One region of the Vibrio sp. 970 genome, then DNA from elsewhere that is predicted to be linked to it. Evidence: predicted binding sites of a transcription regulator. Region 1 holds the regulator's gene; each other region holds the start of a gene.
What was found. Region 1 encodes CRP, which controls carbon source genes, mostly activating them, when cyclic AMP is high. Its sites were predicted from a motif close to TGTGANNNNNNTCACA; they were not measured.

Region 1 (6,038 bases):
GCTTTGGCTTATCTGCTGGTTTGGTTTCAACCGACGACCAAGAATGGGAATACTTCGTTGACCACATTCGTGCAGGAATCGTGAACCGTAACCGCCAGCTTACTGGGGCAAGCGGTGATGCGCCATTTGGTGGTCCGGGGGCGTCGGGTAACTTGCGCCCAAGCGCTTACTACGCAGCAGATTACTGTGCGTACCCAATGGCATCAATGGAAGGTCAAGAGACTGTCTTGCCTGCAACATTGAGTCCAGGTGTAGCGCTATAAGTTTTAATAATAGAGTCGCAACTATGCATTGCGGCTCACCTTGCCGGCGCATCATTTAGGTATGGGTTGTAGTGATCGTTGGCAGAACACGAAAAGTGAGCAAAGACTCGGAAAAGCGTGTTGACTGACTGGCATTTACCGTCACAGGTTGATGGTTGCTCGTTCATTATTCTGGACAACTTTTGTTGTGAACGAGCAGCCAACTTCCGCTTACCTTTAAACTCTACATCTCGTAACAAGGAGTCGTTATGACGCCCGATGTGTTATTTGAATCGCTATGGCAAGATTACATTCAACGTCTTTGCCCTTCGGCTGCTAAAGTGCATCAGCTGCTTCAAGAAGATGAGCCTCTGATGAATGATCATATAGCTTTACGTACCTTCAATATCGCGCCTCTTGGTATTGAAACTCTAGCTAAGCCATTTGTAGCTATTGGTTACAAGGCGTGTGGTGATTACATTTTCGAAAGCAAAAAGCTGGTTGCTAAGCACTATGAGCACCCAGATCCGAAGCAACCTAAAGTATTTATTAGTGAGCTAAAAGTTGAAGAGTGCTCGCCTGAGCTACAAGAGATTGTGAAAAATTTGGTGGCACAAGTCGATGCTGACAAGCTGAACGATAGCGCATTCTTACATGGTGGACGCTTGTGGGATTTAAGCTTTGCTGATTACCAAACGTTGGCTAAAGAAAGTGAGTACGCATCTTGGCTTGCGGCGCATGGTTACGGAGCAAACCACTTCACGGTGAGCGTTAACCAACTCAATGAATATGAAGAAGTGAAGCAGGTAAACGATCATCTGCGTACCGCTGGGTTTACCATTAATGAAAATGGTGGTGAAGTGAAGGGCACTCCTGAGGTGTTGCTAGAGCAGTCATCGACCATGGCTGATAAAGTAGCGGTTCGTTTTAGCGAAGGCACTGAAATTATCCCTGGCGGGTTTTATGAATTTGCTAAGCGCTATCCGATGGAAAATGGTGATTTGTACCCAGGTTTCGTGGCCGCTTCAGCTGACAAAATCTTTGAAAGTACGAATGGCTAAGTTTTAGGGTTAACCTGTTAAGCTTACTCATTAGTGTTCGCTGCACCCTATCTCATTTGGTCATGAGCAAATAAAAAGCCACCAATGTTGCCATTGGTGGCTTTTATAATTTTGTTCGTGTCACTCTAGTTTGAGATTAACGAGTACCGTAAACCACGATGGTTTTACCGTGAGCAGAGATTAGGTTCTGCTCTTCTAGCATCTTCAAAATACGACCTACTGTCTCACGAGAACAGCCAACAATTTGACCGATTTCTTGACGAGTGATCTTGATTTGCATGCCGTCTGGGTGAGTCATTGCGTCTGGTTGTTTTGCAAGGTTCAGAAGCGTCTGAGCGATACGACCAGTTACGTCTAGGAACGCCAGGTCACCCACTTTTTGGCTAGTTACTTGAAGACGACGAGCCATCTGCGCAGAAAGACGCATTAGGATGTCTGGGTTTACTTGGATAAGCTGACGGAACTTCTTGAAAGAAATTTCAGCAACTTCACAAGGAGATTTAGCACGAACCCAAGCTGTGCGCTCTTGGTCTTCCTCGAATAGACCAAGTTCACCAATAAAGTCTCCTTGGTTTAGGTAAGAAAGGATCATCTCCTTACCTTCTTCGTCTTTGATAAGAACCGCAACAGAACCTTTAACGATGTAGTACAAAGTTTCTGCCTTTTCGCCCGCGTGAATTAGCGTGCTCTTTGAAGGGTACTTATGAATATGACAGTGTGAAAGAAACCACTCTAATGTTGGGTCGGTTTGAGGTTTACCTAGAACCATAATATCTCACTTCCTCTGCAGGGTACGCTTGCGCTATCCATATTTTAGCTAAGCCTGAATTAGGCCTACTAGAATAAGAGCACTTTTTATATGCTGCAAGCTCTCTTGTGTTTCGGTAAGAAATAGTATCCTTTTTCGAAAACGATTTCTTGATTTTAATCGTGCCATGATTGAGATTTTGTAAGCAAAACTGTGCACATGATCACGGTATGAAAAGTAAACATCTTCGCAGGCAGGTTTTTAGCCAATTTTCCCTGTTTCGATGAGCTGTTGTAGGATAGGCCGAACTATGAGCTCCATTGCAAAGCTCATCTTACCGCCGGGTACGACAATCGTGTTGTGGCGTGACATGAATGAGCCATCAATCATGGCCAGCAGATATGGGAAGTCGACATTCTTGATACCGCGTAGGCGAATCACCACAAAACTCTCATCCAAACTAGGGATGCCTTTTGCATTAAGTGGGTTGGAAGTATCAACGGTCGGTACGCGCTGGAAGTTGATGTGAGTACGAGAAAACTGAGGAGTGATATAGTTGAGGTAATCGTCCATGGATCGCACGATTGAGTCCATTACCGCTTCACGCGAATGGCCGCGATCGCGAGTGTCGCGTACGAATTTTTGTATCCACTCTAAGTTCACAATCGGCACCATGCCAATTAAGAAATCCACATGTTGAGCAACATTAACATCACCATCCACCACGCCACCATGTAACCCTTCATAAAACAGCACGTCGCTGTTTTCGGGTAAGTCTTGCCACGGTGTAAACGTGCCTGGCATTTGATTGTAGGGAACCGCTTCGTCAAACGTGTGCAGATAACGGCGCACGCTGCCAGTGCCATCATGCCCGAACTTACGGAAAAACTCTTCTAGTCCCGGGAAGTCATTAGCTTGTGGGCCAAAGTAGCTAATGTGTCGACCTTGCTCGCGGGCTTTGCGAATTTCGATGTCCATTTCTGGGCGAGTAAAGCGATGGAAGCTATCGCCTTCAACCCATGCGGGTTTAACGTTCATCATATTGAACATTTTACGGAAGGCTTCAGATGTAGTGGTCGTGCCGGCACCGGACGAACCAGTAACCGCAATAATTGGGTGTTTAGCTGACATGACAAACCTTGTCGAAAATTACTTACCTGTAATGTGCAGTAGAGTTACTACTGCACGGTCGATATCCCACTATAGCACGTAACAATACCTTGTCATCGAGTGGGATACGGTAAAATGTGAAGGGTCTAAAATTTTGTTTTATGTTGAATATCGACGGTTTCGTGTAGCTCAGAGAACACGATAACCGCTTCACCTTTTTCCAATTGAGCTTTAACTTGATCAATTTTGTCTTGCAAAGAAACCTCGACGGTTCCGTAATCCGTTCCTTCGCGTAAGACGAATTCACGAATTAAGTTTTCCAATGTTTCCGGCGCAATGTCTTGCCATGGAATGATCATAAATACCTCTAACTTTTATGATGAGCGGCTAGTTTACTGCGTTCGTTGCTTGGATACAGCAGAAAGGTAATCTGCGGCGATACTTTCGTAATACGCGGGCAGCGCTTCCTCCAACCAAAACTTAGGTTTTAACGCCGTTCCTGTCAGGAAGCCAACATGGCCACCGTGTTCAAAGAGACGGTAATCAATGTTATCTGGCAGAACAAACTTCGGGATCACATCGTCGGTCATGAACGGATCGTCTTTGGCATGGATGATCAGTGTGGGTAGCGTGATTTGCTGTAGTTTACTTAAGCCAGAGCATTGGTCGTAATAATCTTGTGCGTCTTTGAAGCCATGCAATGGTGCCGTAATCAAATCATCGAATTCATACAATCGTGTGACACGTTTTATTGAGTTGTAGGACAGCGCAAGCTCGCCATGCAGTAGATGATGCTTTTGTAACGCGTTACGTTTCAGTGAAGAAAGCAGATAACGGCGATACACTTTTGAAAAGCCTTGTTCTATACGGTTTGCACACGCCGCTAGGTCTAAAGGCGCTGAGATAATAGTCGCTGCATTCAAAATAGGGTGGTCTTTATATTGGGCTAAATAATTCGCCAACATGTTACCGCCAAGAGAAATACCAACTGCAACTTTGGGATTATCAGGAAAACGTTGTTCAAGGTGCTCTAGGAAGTAACGAGCATCCGTCACTTCACCCGAGTGGTAAGCTCGTGCTTTTTTGTTTGGTTTACCGCTGCAGCCACGAAAATGCATCATCACCGACAGCCATCCAGATTGAGCAAATGCATTCATTAACCCATTGGCATAAGGGCTATAGAAGCACCCCTCTAATCCATGAAATAAAACAAAAATCGGCTTTTTTTGTGCAGGCTCTTGGGTTGGGTCCTCGCTCCACGCGAGATCGAGAAAGTCGCCATCGGATGTATCGAGGGTTTGCCAAATCGGCGTAAATAACGCTTTTTTGCGAATAAAACGCGGCAAAAGCGTTTGGAGATGCGGGTTTTTGATCCCGGCGGCTGCGAAAAATTGTGTCATACCTAACTGCTCTTATGCGGTCCTTCGGTGTCCGTTGAAGAACTTATTAATATAATCCTTTATAAAGATTATAGGTATTCTACAGATTTATGGGCGTTTTGGTGGTTGAATGTTTGGCACCGGAATAGCAAAGGCTTGCTGCAAATGCTCCCCACCGAGTTGACGACAGTATCTCAACGTCAGTGGGTCACCATCATTTTTGAGTAGTGCAAGTGAGTTAATGCAGTCCACCAAATCCGCTTGTTGCTGCTTTTCTAGTTGCAGCTCAAACTGCAAGGTCTCACGATACAAAGCGTCATTGACTTGAGACTTAAGGTGGCGACGAAGGTCGCGAAAGGAGTGAAGTAAAGTTTCGCTTCTACCTAGACAGTCTTGCACCAAGGGCCAGTCTTTTTCTTGGAAAATGAGTTGCTGCTCATCGAGCCATCTGAGCAGCAGGAGTAGGTTCACGTTACCGTGGTAGTTGTTTTGCAATGATAAGCACGCCTCTTTCACTTCTCGCACACCATAAAACTGCAGACTAAACTGCCAAAGGTGTTCTAGGGTGAGTGTGTATTCAGCGTGTTGATTACTCATTGATTAAACTCTAGCTCCATCTGCTCCAACGTTTCTTGAGCAGACATCCATTCCATTTCAATTTCTTCGAGCTCAGCCTTACTAGAAGCTTGAAGTGCCAGCACTTGGTTAAGTTTAGCTTTATTTTCGGCCGCATACAGTGAGTTGTCCGCCAATTGTTCTTCAGCTTCGGCCAGTGCAGCACCTAACTTATCCATTTTATTTTCTAGTTGTGTCAGCGTTTTGCGAATTGGCGCTGTCTGTTTTCGAAACTCTGCATCGCGACGTTTTTGCTCTTTTTTCGCTGCCGCGCTGTTGGCGCTATCTTTGGCTGGCTGTGCGGCTTGTGCTTCTTTGCGTTCCGCTCTTTGTTGTTCGGTTAACCACTTGTAATAGTCATTTAAGTCACCGTCGAACGGAGCAACTTGTCTATCATGCACTAAATACAAGTCATCGGTCGTAGCGCGCAGTAAATAGCGGTCGTGCGAAACAATCACCATCGCACCTTCGAATGTTTGCAGTGCCATCGTCAATGCTTGGCGCATGTCCAAGTCTAAGTGGTTGGTCGGTTCATCAAGTAGCAACAGGTTTGGCTTTTGCCACACAATTAAAGCCAATACCAAACGGGCTTTTTCGCCACCAGAAAACGGCGCAACTTTTTCTAGTGCTTTGTCACCTTGGAAGCCAAAGCTACCTAGGTAATCACGTAGCTGCTGTTCGGTTTGATCGGGTGCGATTTGCATCATGTGTTGCAGCGGCGTTTCTTCAGGATGAAGCGTTTCTAACTGGTGCTGAGCGAAGTAACCAATTTTCACGCCTTGTGAGTAAGTTAGGTCACCACCTTGCGCGTTAAGTTCACCAGAGAGCAGCTTGATTAAGGTCGATTTACCCGCACCATTACGGCCGAGTAAACCAATACGAC
Region 2 (6,038 bases), on a different contig from region 1:
GTACCGCCGGCAAAGCCCGCTAGTACTTGGTTGTTGTATAGGCGGCGAACTTTGCGCGCATTACCTTTCATTACGGTATTGCCTAGAGATACTTGGCCATCACCCGCGATGACGACTTTATTATTTCGACGTACAGATACAATGGTAGTCACAGTCGACCTCTTGATTATTTCTCTTTGGATTTAATTCAGTATATGGGGGAGGAGAAATGGGGATTCAAGGGGGCAAAAAGAAAGGCCCTGGGATCTTAGCTCCTGGGGCCTGAGTTTAAAGATTTTCTTTCCAAATCGCACACGGCTCGATTTTCGCGCGTTGCAGTTTATGGCGGTCACGTTCTGCATCACGTTTGAACTTATACGGACCTAGCACCACGCGATACCATGAACTGCCTTCTTTCTTTCGAATCTTGCTCGACATCCCTTGGAATGCGATTGCAAGCTTACGCTCTTCTGCTTGTGCCTGGGTTTTGTACGCGCCACACTGCATGATGTAAGGAATTTTAGAAACTTCAATTTCTTTAGCCACAACTTCAACTTCACGTTTCGGTAGTGACTCAACATATTCCCATTTTTCTTCTGGTGGTGGCGGCAAGTCTTTTTTCGGCTTTGGTTTGCTGACAGTGGTTGTTGGCTGCTTCACGACTGGTTGTTTAGGTTCTGGGTCGCTACTCAAAAGGTAAAGACCATAGCCAAAACCGCCCACGAGCAAGATAGCGAGCAGGCCACTGCGCCAAGGTTTTTTTCTTCTCGGCGGCTGTTTTTTTGTCGACTTTTTTGGGGCGCCTCGCCCCCGTCTTACATAATCTCTATTTGCCACGGTTATTTCTGGTCATCAAGGATTCTTGCAAATATGTTAATCCAGAACGAGTTGAGAAAACACCCTATTGATAGAATCTTGATAGCTAAAGCGCGACAACGCCCGAGTGTAGGAGTGTGTTTCCGTTCTCACTTACATTTATTCAGGGATACACAAAAAGCAGGAGGGGTAAATAAAAAAGCGGCGCCTTAGCACCGCTTTGGGGATGAATACCTAATCTTTAGGTTAAGGGCGCTGTGGTGGCGCTGCACTTCCACGAATGACGAGATTAGTTTCAAGCAGACGCGAGCCTGAATGCACGTCGTGGCCTTTTAACATCTCGAGCATCATTAGCATCGCTTGTCGACCAATCTCATAGCGAGGTTGAGATATGGTGGTCAACGGTGGATCGCAGTACTGAGCGAAGTTAATGTCATCAAAGCCCACAACAGAGAGATCTTGCGGTACTCGTAAGCCAAGCTTTTTCGCTTCTTGAATTGCGCCGATGGCCATTGTGTCACAGTGACAGAAAATAGCCGTTGGTGGTTCTGGCAATTCGAGCAGTTTACGAACGGCTTTTGCTCCGCCATCAAAAGAGAACTCAGTAATGACACTATATTGTGGATCTTTATTGATGCCGGCACGGCGCAGGGCTTGTTGGTAGCCTTGCTGGCGGAACTGACACAATATTGCTGTGTCTGGTCCAGAGATTTGAGCAATGCGTTTATGACCTAATTGGGTCAGGTAATTCACCGCTTCAAATGCTGAGGTCAGGTTATCAATATGTACTGTCGGAAGCTCGAGCTCTGGCGCAAATTCACACGCCATTACCATCGGAGGTAAGTTCTTTTGCTCTGGCTTACTGACATCGAATGGTAGATCTGTACCAAGCAGTAGCATTCCATCTGCCTGCTTAGTAAATACGAGGTTAACGAAAGAGCTTTCGCGTTTCTTCTGTTGCCCGCTATCGCCCAGCAGGACTAGATAGCCATGTTCCATGGCTGCATCTTCAATACCGCGAATAATTTCAGAAAAATAAGGATCACAGATGTCGGGAACGATAGTAACAATGGTTTTTGATTCGTTTCTACGTAAGTTGCGCGCTAATGAGTTTGGAGAATAACCCGCTTCAAGTACGGCATCTTCTACTCTCTTTCTTGTAGAAGAAGAGACCTTCTCTGGATTCATTAAGGCTCGAGATACCGTAGCCGTAGACACTCCCGCAAGCTGGGCAACATCCTTCATTGTCGCCATAGTTTTTAACCTCTCATTTATTTTTTGCCAAGATGACGTTATTCCGGTTTGAAATCAGAGTAATCAAACCGAGTTAGAGCTGTGTTTGCTCTTCGCTCAGTTCGTGTTAACGAGTGGGAAAATGGATTCTTCACCGCGATATCAATTTGTGGGAATAGTCATTGTTTTAATCTAAGCCTGTGCAAACAAGTCACTTTAGACTTTTCTAATTTGGATAGTCTATTCATTTCTAAAGTGAAAGTTACGGTCTGTTTAACAAAAATTGTAATCTTGGTGTGATTCTGGTCACATTAAATGGTAATTCATTACATAGTTAAACGTTTGCTAGCTGAGATCTTGTGGTTCTATGTCTAAATTCCAGCGTACTTTCTTAGCATTTGGCAACAACTCAATAGCAGGTTTGGCACTGGTTAATAACTTTTGCATCAATGAACGATGCTGAGTTTGCAGTAATAGTTGCCAACGGTATTTACCAGCCCGCTTGGCCAAAGGTGAAGGAGTAGGGCCTAACACCATGCAGGAATCATCGAACAGAGGGTGTGACTCTAACGTAAAGCGAACCTGACGCAGGAAGTCTTCAACTACCTCACTTTGGTTCGCCTCTGCTTTAAACAGAGTCAAGAAACTATAAGGCGGAAGCTGAGCCAGTTTGCGTTCTTCCAGAGCAGTCATAGCAAAGTGGCGATAGTCTTTTTGAAGCAGGGCCTGCAGCAAGCTGTGCTCAGGATGGTGGGTTTGTAGAATAACCTCGCCAGGTTTACTTGCGCGGCCGGCACGACCTGCGACTTGAATAAACAACTGCGCTAGTCGTTCGGAAGCGCGGAAGTCACTACTATAGAGAGAGCCATCAACATCCAAAAGAGCAACGAGTGTTACATTTGGAAAATGGTGCCCCTTAGCCAGCATTTGGGTGCCAATCAGAATTTGATGTTCACCTTTACGAATCGATTCAAGGGCATCTTCCAAACTGCCTTTGCGGCGTGTGCTGTCTCTGTCGATGCGAATGGCGTTGTATTCTGGAAATAACTGAGTCAATTGTTGTTCGAGTTGTTCCGTTCCTACGCCGACGGTAACCAGTTGAGTTGAACCACACCCCTGACACTGATGAATTACCGGTTGTTGTGAGCCGCAGTGATGGCAGCGTATTTCGTTGCTGTAATGGTGGAACGTATAGTACGCATCACAGCGTTTACATTCTGCAATCCAACCGCATTCATGGCACATCAAAGCGGGCGAAAAGCCTCGACGGTTAAGAAACAACATTACTTGATTGCCAGCTTTTAAATGCTTGCGCATCTCGGCAATCAGTTGGGCAGATAAGCCACTTTCTAAATACTGACCTTTTACATCTAACACTTTATTGGTGGTTGGTACGGCAGAGCCAGCTCGTTGGGTTAGTGTTAAATGGTGATACTTGCCTGACAAAGCATTGTGCAATGTCTCCAGTGCAGGTGTGGCTGAGCCCAGAACAATCGGAACTTGTTCTTTATGAGCGCGCATTACAGCAACATCGCGTGCATGATAACGCAAGCTATCTTGCTGTTTGTAAGAGGTGTCATGTTCCTCGTCCACAATGATAATCCCGAGATCAGCAAAAGGCGCGAGTAGGGCAGAGCGTGTGCCGATAATGATTCCGGCCGCTTTGTCGCGTGCAGAAAGCCACGCATTCAGACGCTCCGTCTCGTTTAACCCGGAGTGGATGACGTCAACTGGCACATTAAAACGGCGTTTAAAGCGGTTGATGGTTTGGGGCGTTAGACCGATCTCAGGTACTAAAACTAATGCTTGTTTCCCTTGCTCTAAAACTGGTTTGATAAGGTTTAAGTAAACTTCTGTTTTACCAGAGCCAGTTACTCCCTCTAATAAATAGCAAGCAAAACCTGTTTGGCTATTTACACTCGCAATAGCCAGCGCTTGTTCGTGGTTGAGCTTTGGCTTCTCGACGTCGCATTCAACGTGCTGTCCCCACTGGGTGATTACAGGCTTCTTCTCGATACGTTCAATCCAGCCTTTCTCTTCTAAAGACTTTAGTACTGTTGAGGCTATCTCTTGGTCGACAAATTCCTGGTGAGGCAAAGCGCCGTTAACCAACATTTGCAAGACCTTCTGTTGTTTGACCGCTCGACGATCAAGCCCTTGCATCAGCTTGTCTTTACCGGATTCGGTAATTTGCCACTCTTGTAGCGTCGCAAAATCTGCAGGCTTTCCTTTACGTAGAGCTGCTGGCATCGCATTGTGTAGCGTATCTCCAAGTGGGTATTGGTAGAACTGGCTGCACCAAGTCAGCAACGAATAAAGCTTTTCAGACCATATCGGCTGAGAATCAAGAACTGCTTTGATTGGCTTGAGTTGATCTTTGGGAAAGTCCGAGTGATTAACCATCGCGGTTACGATGCCAACTAACGTTTGGCGTCCAAAAGGTACGGAAACGCGTCCACCAATGATCGGAAACAGGTGCCCCGGAATGGCGTAATCAAATTGTTTGTCGAGCGGAACGGGTAATGCCACTCTAGCAATGGTTGGACGCATAAATTCTTAGCTATTAAAAAAGAGGGAAAGGAAATGAGAGTCTATTAAAATCGGTTTGGAAATTCGAGTAAAGCAATGCGATTCAGCGTGAATCGTGCCTCTATGATTAGTCTGGCTAAAAAAGTGGCGAAAAAGTTGCCAAATGTGTTGATCCGAGCAATGTGATTCTTTACTATATCGCGCCTTGAGATATGGCTTCGGCAATTAGTTGATGCGGTATCCCATTTTATTATTAATTGCGTGTGGTGTGCGGCTTAGATTCGTATAGCGACACGGCCTACTATTGAGGTTATCCCATGAAAGCTGGTATCCACCCAGAATACAAAGCAGTAAAAGCTACTTGTTCTTGCGGCAACTCTTTTGAGTTCAACTCTACTCTAGGTAAAGAGTCTATCCACCTAGACGTATGTGACAAGTGTCACCCATTCTACACTGGTAAGCAACGTATCGTTGATACAGGCGGCCGTGTTGATCGCTTCAACAAGCGTTTCGGTGCACTATCAAGCGGTAAGAAATAATAGCAGCCGCTATTACGATTACAGTTTAGAAAAGGACGCTTCGGCGTCCTTTTTGTTTTAATGGCTACCAAGCGAAGAGGAACGTATGGGGTTTGGAATATTCCCGATTATTTTTCACTCAGCGCTTGCAACCTAAAGTGTGATCTGTATAATGCAGCGCACTGGTTAAGCCAGTTGTGAACCAATGAGCAGTGAGGAGCGAGCAAATCTAAGGATTTGCGAGGTAATGTATACTCAGCTTATGTTCGCGGTTAATACAATTAGCTATCTTTTCTTCGGAAAAACTATCCTCAAAGGTGACTTTGGCATATAGGGATAGTTAATCGAAAATTAACTGACAATGCGTCCTAATCTTGGATGCTACGGTTTCACATAAATCAATCGGCATTCTCTCGTCTTTACGAGTTTGAGTGGCGATATTGTTTGTGTAATTTATTAAATTTGGAGCTCTGTCTCATGCAGAACCAACGTATCCGTATCCGCCTAAAAGCTTTCGATTACAAACTAATCGATGCTTCTACAGCGGAAATCGTTGAAACAGCTAAGCGCACTGGCGCACAGGTTCGTGGTCCAATCCCACTGCCAACTCGTAAAGAGCGTTTCACAGTTCTTATCTCTCCACACGTTAACAAGAAAGCACGTGACCAGTACGAAATCCGTACTCACAAGCGTCTAATCGACATCGTTGAGCCAACAGACAAGACTGTTGATGCTCTAATGCGTCTAGACCTTGCTGCGGGCGTTGACGTTCAAATTAGCCTAGGTTAAGGGAGATTAGAAGTATGATTGGTCTAATCGGTCGTAAAGTGGGCATGACCCGCGTATTTACTGAAGAAGGCGTTTCTATCCCAGTAACAGTTGTTGAGGTTGAAGCTAACCGTGTTTCTCAAGTGAAAACTCTTGAAACTGACGGCTACGCAGCAATCCAGGTTACAGCTGGTT
Region 3 (6,038 bases), on a different contig from region 1:
CTTAACAGGGTTAAGGAATCGTCGTGCGTTGCAAGTAAAGTATCGAAAAGGAGTAAACAAAGATCTATCCATACTTTACTTAGACATTAATCATTTCAAACGAATCAATGACACTTATGGGCATCGCGCTGGGGACGAAGTTTTACAACTACTGGCACTAAAAATTCATTATGTCTGGTCGGGAAGATGTTATCGAATTGGAGGGGATGAGTTCATATTGCTGGGTTATCCAACGCAAGCCGAGTTAACTAGAGCAATGAGAGAGCTCAGTAGAATCGACGTGAAAGGCAAATTATGTAGTGATTTGGAGTCTATAAGTATCTCTATTGGTTTCTCTGCAAAAAGGGAACGGCACATGAGCTTAGAGCAAGCGATGCATTTGGCTGATGAAGACATGTACATGAGTAAGCAGTCCTCACGGCACGACTCCTCTTATCGTGACTGCACGGTTTCATCATAAAGGAATGAATTGATCGAGTTTTGTTCAAACGGTAATGAAATGATGAAATTCAAGGTTTTTGCTCTTGCATTATGAGAGCTGATACTGAATAATCGCCCCATCGATTGAGGCAAGACCTCTCGAAAAGAATTATGGGGCTCTGGTCCTCTCGCAACAATAGCTCGTGAACTCGGTCAGGTCCGGAAGGAAGCAGCCGCAGCGTGTGACTTGTGTGCCGGGATGTGGCTGGGGTCCCACCCTTTGAAAGCCCTGCGTTATCGCAGGGCTTTTTTCGTTTTTGAGCTTTCTTTTATTTTGGCTACGCTTGGTGTTCAACGTCTTCTGATGATCAAGCTTCTTGAGGTTATTTAGGTATAATTTATAATCTCATCCGCTCGATACCGAACTTTCGTGAAGATTGTTTAGGGTACACTCGCCGAATAACCATTTTCACCTGGGATACTTTAATGATTTCAAAAAACCAATTAAAACTGCTTCGTGCTTTAGGTCAAAAGAAACAGCGTAAAGCGCATGGCTTATTCCTAGTTCAGGGTGAAAAGAACGTACTAGAGCTAGCAAGTAGTTCATTGAAGGTGAAGCAGGTTTTTGCAACAGCGGCATTTCTCGAACAAAATGCTGGTACGCTAAATCGTTTTGATTGTGTTGAAGCATCGCTTGATGAATTGACCAAAGCGAGCACGCTTGTGAGCAATAATGCGGCCATTGCTGTGGTTGAAATTCCGAGTGTAAAAGAGCCTCAAGCGAAAGGCTTGATGATTGCGCTAGATGGTGTATCCGACCCTGGTAATCTAGGTACGATTATTCGTGTTGCAGACTGGTATGGCATCAAGCACATTATTGCGAGTACAGATTGTGCTGATCCTTATAATCCTAAAACGATCAGTGCGACCATGGGCAGCTTTGGCCGCGTACAAGTGAGTTTGGTGGATTTGCCAAGTTACTTGGAACACGCCAAATTGCCAGTATATGGCGCGTTTTTGGAAGGAGAGAGCGTTCATAAAACGGATTTCGCTGCTGAAGGTATTTTGTTGATGGGCAGCGAATCTCATGGTGTGCGCGAAGCCGCAGCAAAATTCGTGACAGATAAGATCACGATTCCGGCGTTTGGCGGTGCCGAATCACTGAATGTCGCGATGGCGACTGGCATTATTTTAGACAACATGCGCCGCCAACATAGCTAATGCAACAATTACTTAATAACAAAGCCAGTCTATTTGACTGGCTTTGTTGTATTTTGCCTAGAAAAATCAGCCTGGCTGAATCTTGCGTTTAACGAAATACAGTGAATGTTGTTCGGTGAGTTAATTTTGTTTTAGTTCAATAGGCTGTGCCTATAAATAAAATTACTCCTTTCCATTTAGTAAAATCAGGAAATTAGGCGACACTTATCTAAAGGCCGCAATAAAATGCCCTTAAGGAGATAAGAATGCATTCATTAAAAGTAAAAGATTACATGACGTTGCAAGCGGTGACTTTCACGAAAGATATGTCACTTTCGGCAGCTTTAAACAAAGTAATGCAAAGTGTCACACTAGGTGGCCCTGTCATTGATGAAAATGAAAAAGTGGTTGGGTTTTTATCGGAGCAAGACTTATTAGATAAGTTGGTGAAAGCAAGTTATCACTGCCAAGATACACATACGGTACAAGAGTGTATGCATGATGATGTCTTATCTGTTTCTCCAGAAATGTCAGTAATTGAACTGGCTGACATGATGAAAGTTGGAAAGCCGAAAATGTATCCAGTGGTGGATGGCAAAGGTAAGTTGGTTGGTGTTATCACAAGAAGAGACGTGCTGCGTGCCATAGGAATGACATTAAATGAGTGTTTTAAGCATCCCGTTTAACCTCTCTGTTTAAACTTTACGGAATATTGCTTTTAAACTGGTTTGGAAAGACGCTTCGGCGTCTTTTTTATTTTCTATCGCCGAACTGTACAAATTTATCTTGACCTTGGAGCTTACTCTAAGGTTTATCCTTAGCAATAGGTAAATCACCGATACCAATAAGGAAAAAATTATGTGTACAAAACATCAAGGTTGCCAATCTAGCAAAATCAAAACTGCGGTGCCGCTTGGTGCAAGCGAGTCATGCTGTGCGCCAGTAAAATCTTCGCTCAATATCTCTCAGGCCAGTGTTGATGTTTCTGAAAGCTCTTGCTGTAGTGGAGGAGGCTGCAGCGTTGACACAGGCGAGGAAGACGATCCCACAAGGGAGAGTAATTCCTCCGTTCGGAACGCTTGGCTTGTGTCAGGTATGGATTGCCCATCTTGTGCGCAAAAGCTTGAGAAAGCCATTACGTCTTTACAAGGCGTCAGCCAAGCCAAGGTTTTGTTTGCAACAGAAAAACTGGTCGTCGATTTTGATGGTCTAGAGCTGATAGCTACGATAGAGCAGACAGCCCAAAAAACGGGTTTCCCGCTCTCTTCACTTGATGCTCCAAAACCAAGCACTACAAAGAAAGGCTGGCTTGGCGTCATAAGAGACAACATCCAAATTCTCTCGATTGCTGGTGCAATGGCTACTGCGGCAGTAATTTCTAAGATCGACCCTCAAATAAGCGCTTGGTTATTCACTTTGACGTGTTTACTTGGTTTATACCCAATCGCGCTCAAAGCATTTAAGTTGGCGCGTAGCGGTACGCCTTTTGCGATTGAAACGTTAATGAGTGTAGCGGCGCTCGGCGCTTTATATTTAGGTGAAACCGCCGAAGCCGCAATGGTGTTATTGCTTTTCCTTATTGGTGAAAAGTTAGAAGCATATGCATCATCTCGCGCGCGAAGCGGTGTCCAGGCGTTAATGGACTTAGTCCCAGAAAATTCAATTTTAATTATTGATGGAGAGCGTAAAGAAGTACCAGCTGCTCAGCTTAAACCAGGGGATATCATAGAAGTCGCACCCGGAGGTCGTTTGCCTGCCGACGGTGTTTTGCAAGATGCGCTTGCGAGTTTTGACGAAAGTGCGTTAACGGGAGAATCTGTTCCCGTTGAACATCAAACCGGTGGCAAAGTGATGGCCGGGGCTGTGGTTGTCGATAAAGTGGTTCGCTTACAGGTGACTTCCCGTCAGGGCGAGAATGCGATAGACCGAATTCTTCATTTGATTGAAGAAGCCGAATCTCGTAAGGCACCATTAGAACGCTTTCTTGATAAATTTAGCCGTTGGTATACGCCGCTAATGATGCTGGTGTCTCTGATGGTTATCGTTACGCCGCCATTACTATTTGCCCAACCGTGGGAAACGTGGATCTATCGAGGACTCGCCCTGCTGTTGATTGCTTGTCCATGTGCATTAGTCATTTCAACGCCTGCGGCGATCACTTCTGGCTTGGCGGCAGCTGCTAAGCGGGGCGCATTGATCAAAGGTGGTGCGGCGCTTGAGTTGCTTGGCAAGGTTGAGTCTGTCGCATTTGATAAAACTGGGACACTGACGCAAGGTAAACCAGAAGTGACTGACGTCTTTGCTTTTGATATGGATGAAGACAAGTTACTTAGCCTAACTGCGTCAATCGAGGTTGGTTCAAGTCATCCTCTAGCGGTTTCTTTAGTTACCAAAGTGCAAGAGCAGGGGCTTACTATTCCTGAAGCGTTGGATAAAACCGCGCAAGTAGGCTCTGGTGTCACAGGTTACGTCGATGGAAAAATGGTCCAAGTGGTCACGCCTTCAAAGGCAGACTTTCCACTTTCTCAAGAAGCCAAAGAGCAAGTGGTTACGTTGGAACAACAAGGTAAAACGGTTGTCATTGTGCGTTTCGATGACGAGGTCATTGGCGTGATCGCATGGCAAGATACATTGCGCTCAGATGCCCAGCAAGCTATCGCAATGTTGAAGGAACTTGGGGTCACGTCGGTGATGCTAACGGGTGACAACCCGAGAAGTGCAGAAGCAATGGCAAATAGAATAGGCTTGGATTATAAAGCGAGTTTGTTACCTGCAGACAAGGTGCATTACGTCGAGAAACTATCACAACAACATACCGTTGCGATGGTGGGAGACGGTATCAATGATGCTCCAGCCATGAAAGCTTCGAGCATTGGTATTGCGATGGGAGGCGGTACGGATGTTGCGCTCGAGACTGCTGATGCGGCGTTAACACACAACCGGTTGATTGAGCTACCTGCCATGATAGAACTGTCGCGTGCGACGCTAAGTAACATTCGTCAGAATGTCGCGTTAGCGCTAGGTTTGAAAGGTGTATTCTTAGTGACAAGTTTACTTGGGGTTACTGGGTTGTGGGTTGCAGTATTAGCTGACAGTGGTGCAACAGCACTGGTGACATTGAATGCGTTGAGATTACTTCGTTTTGAGTCCAAACAGATCAAATAACTGACCTAACCAATGATCCCACTCATTAATAGCCCGAGGCATTCGTGTATCGGGCTTTTTTTAACCGTATTAACCTGATGCGATCAGACGTTTTTCTTGTCCTTGAAATCACGCATTGCTATGCAACAAAATGATCTAACGCCCCTTAAAGTGTGATCAATACCAGTTTTGTTTGAAATTTCATTTTCATTACATTTTGTCATTGTGATTGTGATCACTCTATGTTGGTGAAAGGTTCGCTACAGTGCATCTGTACCCAATAACTGATTAATGAGCTTATTGTTCATAAAATAAGCCACAATAAGGAGCGACTTATGTCTCAAGCTGTATTCCATTTAGGTGTTACTGAAGCTGATCTTAATGGTGCGACTCTAGCGATCATTCCTGGTGACCCAGCGCGTGTTCAAAAAATCGCAGAACAAATGGAAAATCCAGTATTTCTAGCAAGCCATCGTGAATACACGCTATACCGTGCAGAGCTAGACGGTAAACCTGTTGTGGTTTGTTCTACAGGTATTGGTGGTCCTTCTACCTCTATCGCAGTTGAGGAATTGGCACAGCTTGGTGTTCGTACTTTCCTACGTGTTGGTACAACGGGTGCAATTCAACCGCATGTAAACGTGGGTGACATGATCGTAACGACGGGGTCAGTTCGTCTTGACGGTGCGAGCCTACACTTTGCTCCTATGGAATTCCCAGCAGTTGCTGACTTTGAAGTAGCAACCGCAATGAAAGCAGCGGTAGAAGAGTCTGGCGCTACAGTTCACATGGGTGTGACTGCATCAAGCGACACGTTCTACCCTGGTCAAGAACGTTACGATACGTTCTCTGGTCGTGTTGTTAAGCGTTTCCAAGGCTCTATGCAAGAATGGCAAGACATGGGCGTACTTAACTTCGAGATGGAGTCTGCAACACTGCTAACAATGTGTGCGAGCTCTGGTTTAAAAGCGGGTTGTGTGGCAGGTGTTATCATCAACCGTACACAAAAAGAGATTCCAGATCATTCAACTCTGAAAGAAACGGAAGCGCGTTCAATTAAAGTGGTTGTAGAAGCAGCGCGTAAAATGCTTTAAGCCCCTATAGTTGGCATTTAAACAAACAGAAAAAACCAGAGGCTAACCTCTGGTTTTTTTCTAGTTATAGAAATGCGTACAGCTAAAATTTAGGTATAAAAAAAGCAGCATTAATGCTGCTTTTTATCGTTGTGAATTTTAGCTTTTCTTAATGGCACTATATCTCGTCTGAACCGCCCG

Region 2: a site for CRP is predicted at 2,324-2,339, ahead of cytR (DNA-binding transcriptional regulator CytR). Genes of this name have one in related genera too.
Region 3: a site for CRP is predicted at 4,989-5,004, ahead of udp (uridine phosphorylase). Genes of this name have one in related genera too.

The regions. Positions count from the first base shown of each region.
Region 1 is NZ_JAWOTW010000025.1:29,696-35,733, forward strand. It holds gene astD (succinylglutamate-semialdehyde dehydrogenase) at 1-263, shown strand, start outside; gene R7Q11_RS23085 (DUF1338 domain-containing protein) at 512-1,303, shown strand; gene crp (cAMP-activated global transcriptional regulator CRP) at 1,440-2,072, opposite strand; gene R7Q11_RS23095 (phosphoribulokinase) at 2,313-3,182, opposite strand; gene R7Q11_RS23100 (YheU family protein) at 3,308-3,520, opposite strand; gene R7Q11_RS23105 (hydrolase) at 3,554-4,561, opposite strand; gene R7Q11_RS23110 (TIGR02444 family protein) at 4,649-5,137, opposite strand; gene R7Q11_RS23115 (ABC transporter ATP-binding protein) at 5,134-6,038, opposite strand, start outside.
Region 2 is NZ_JAWOTW010000005.1:153,735-159,772, reverse strand. It holds gene hslV (ATP-dependent protease subunit HslV) at 1-152, opposite strand, end outside; gene ftsN (cell division protein FtsN) at 268-816, opposite strand; gene cytR (DNA-binding transcriptional regulator CytR) at 1,042-2,070, opposite strand; gene priA (primosomal protein N') at 2,374-4,578, opposite strand; gene rpmE (50S ribosomal protein L31) at 4,875-5,096, shown strand; gene rpsJ (30S ribosomal protein S10) at 5,553-5,864, shown strand; gene rplC (50S ribosomal protein L3) at 5,879-6,038, shown strand, end outside.
Region 3 is NZ_JAWOTW010000004.1:15,648-21,685, forward strand. It holds gene R7Q11_RS07120 (GGDEF domain-containing protein) at 1-460, shown strand, start outside; RNA gene ffs (signal recognition particle sRNA small type) at 598-694, shown strand; gene R7Q11_RS07130 (RNA methyltransferase) at 907-1,641, shown strand; gene R7Q11_RS07135 (CBS domain-containing protein) at 1,887-2,306, shown strand; gene R7Q11_RS07140 (zinc/cadmium/mercury/lead-transporting ATPase) at 2,479-4,785, shown strand; gene udp (uridine phosphorylase) at 5,100-5,858, shown strand; gene R7Q11_RS07150 (DUF1887 family protein) at 6,016-6,038, opposite strand, start outside.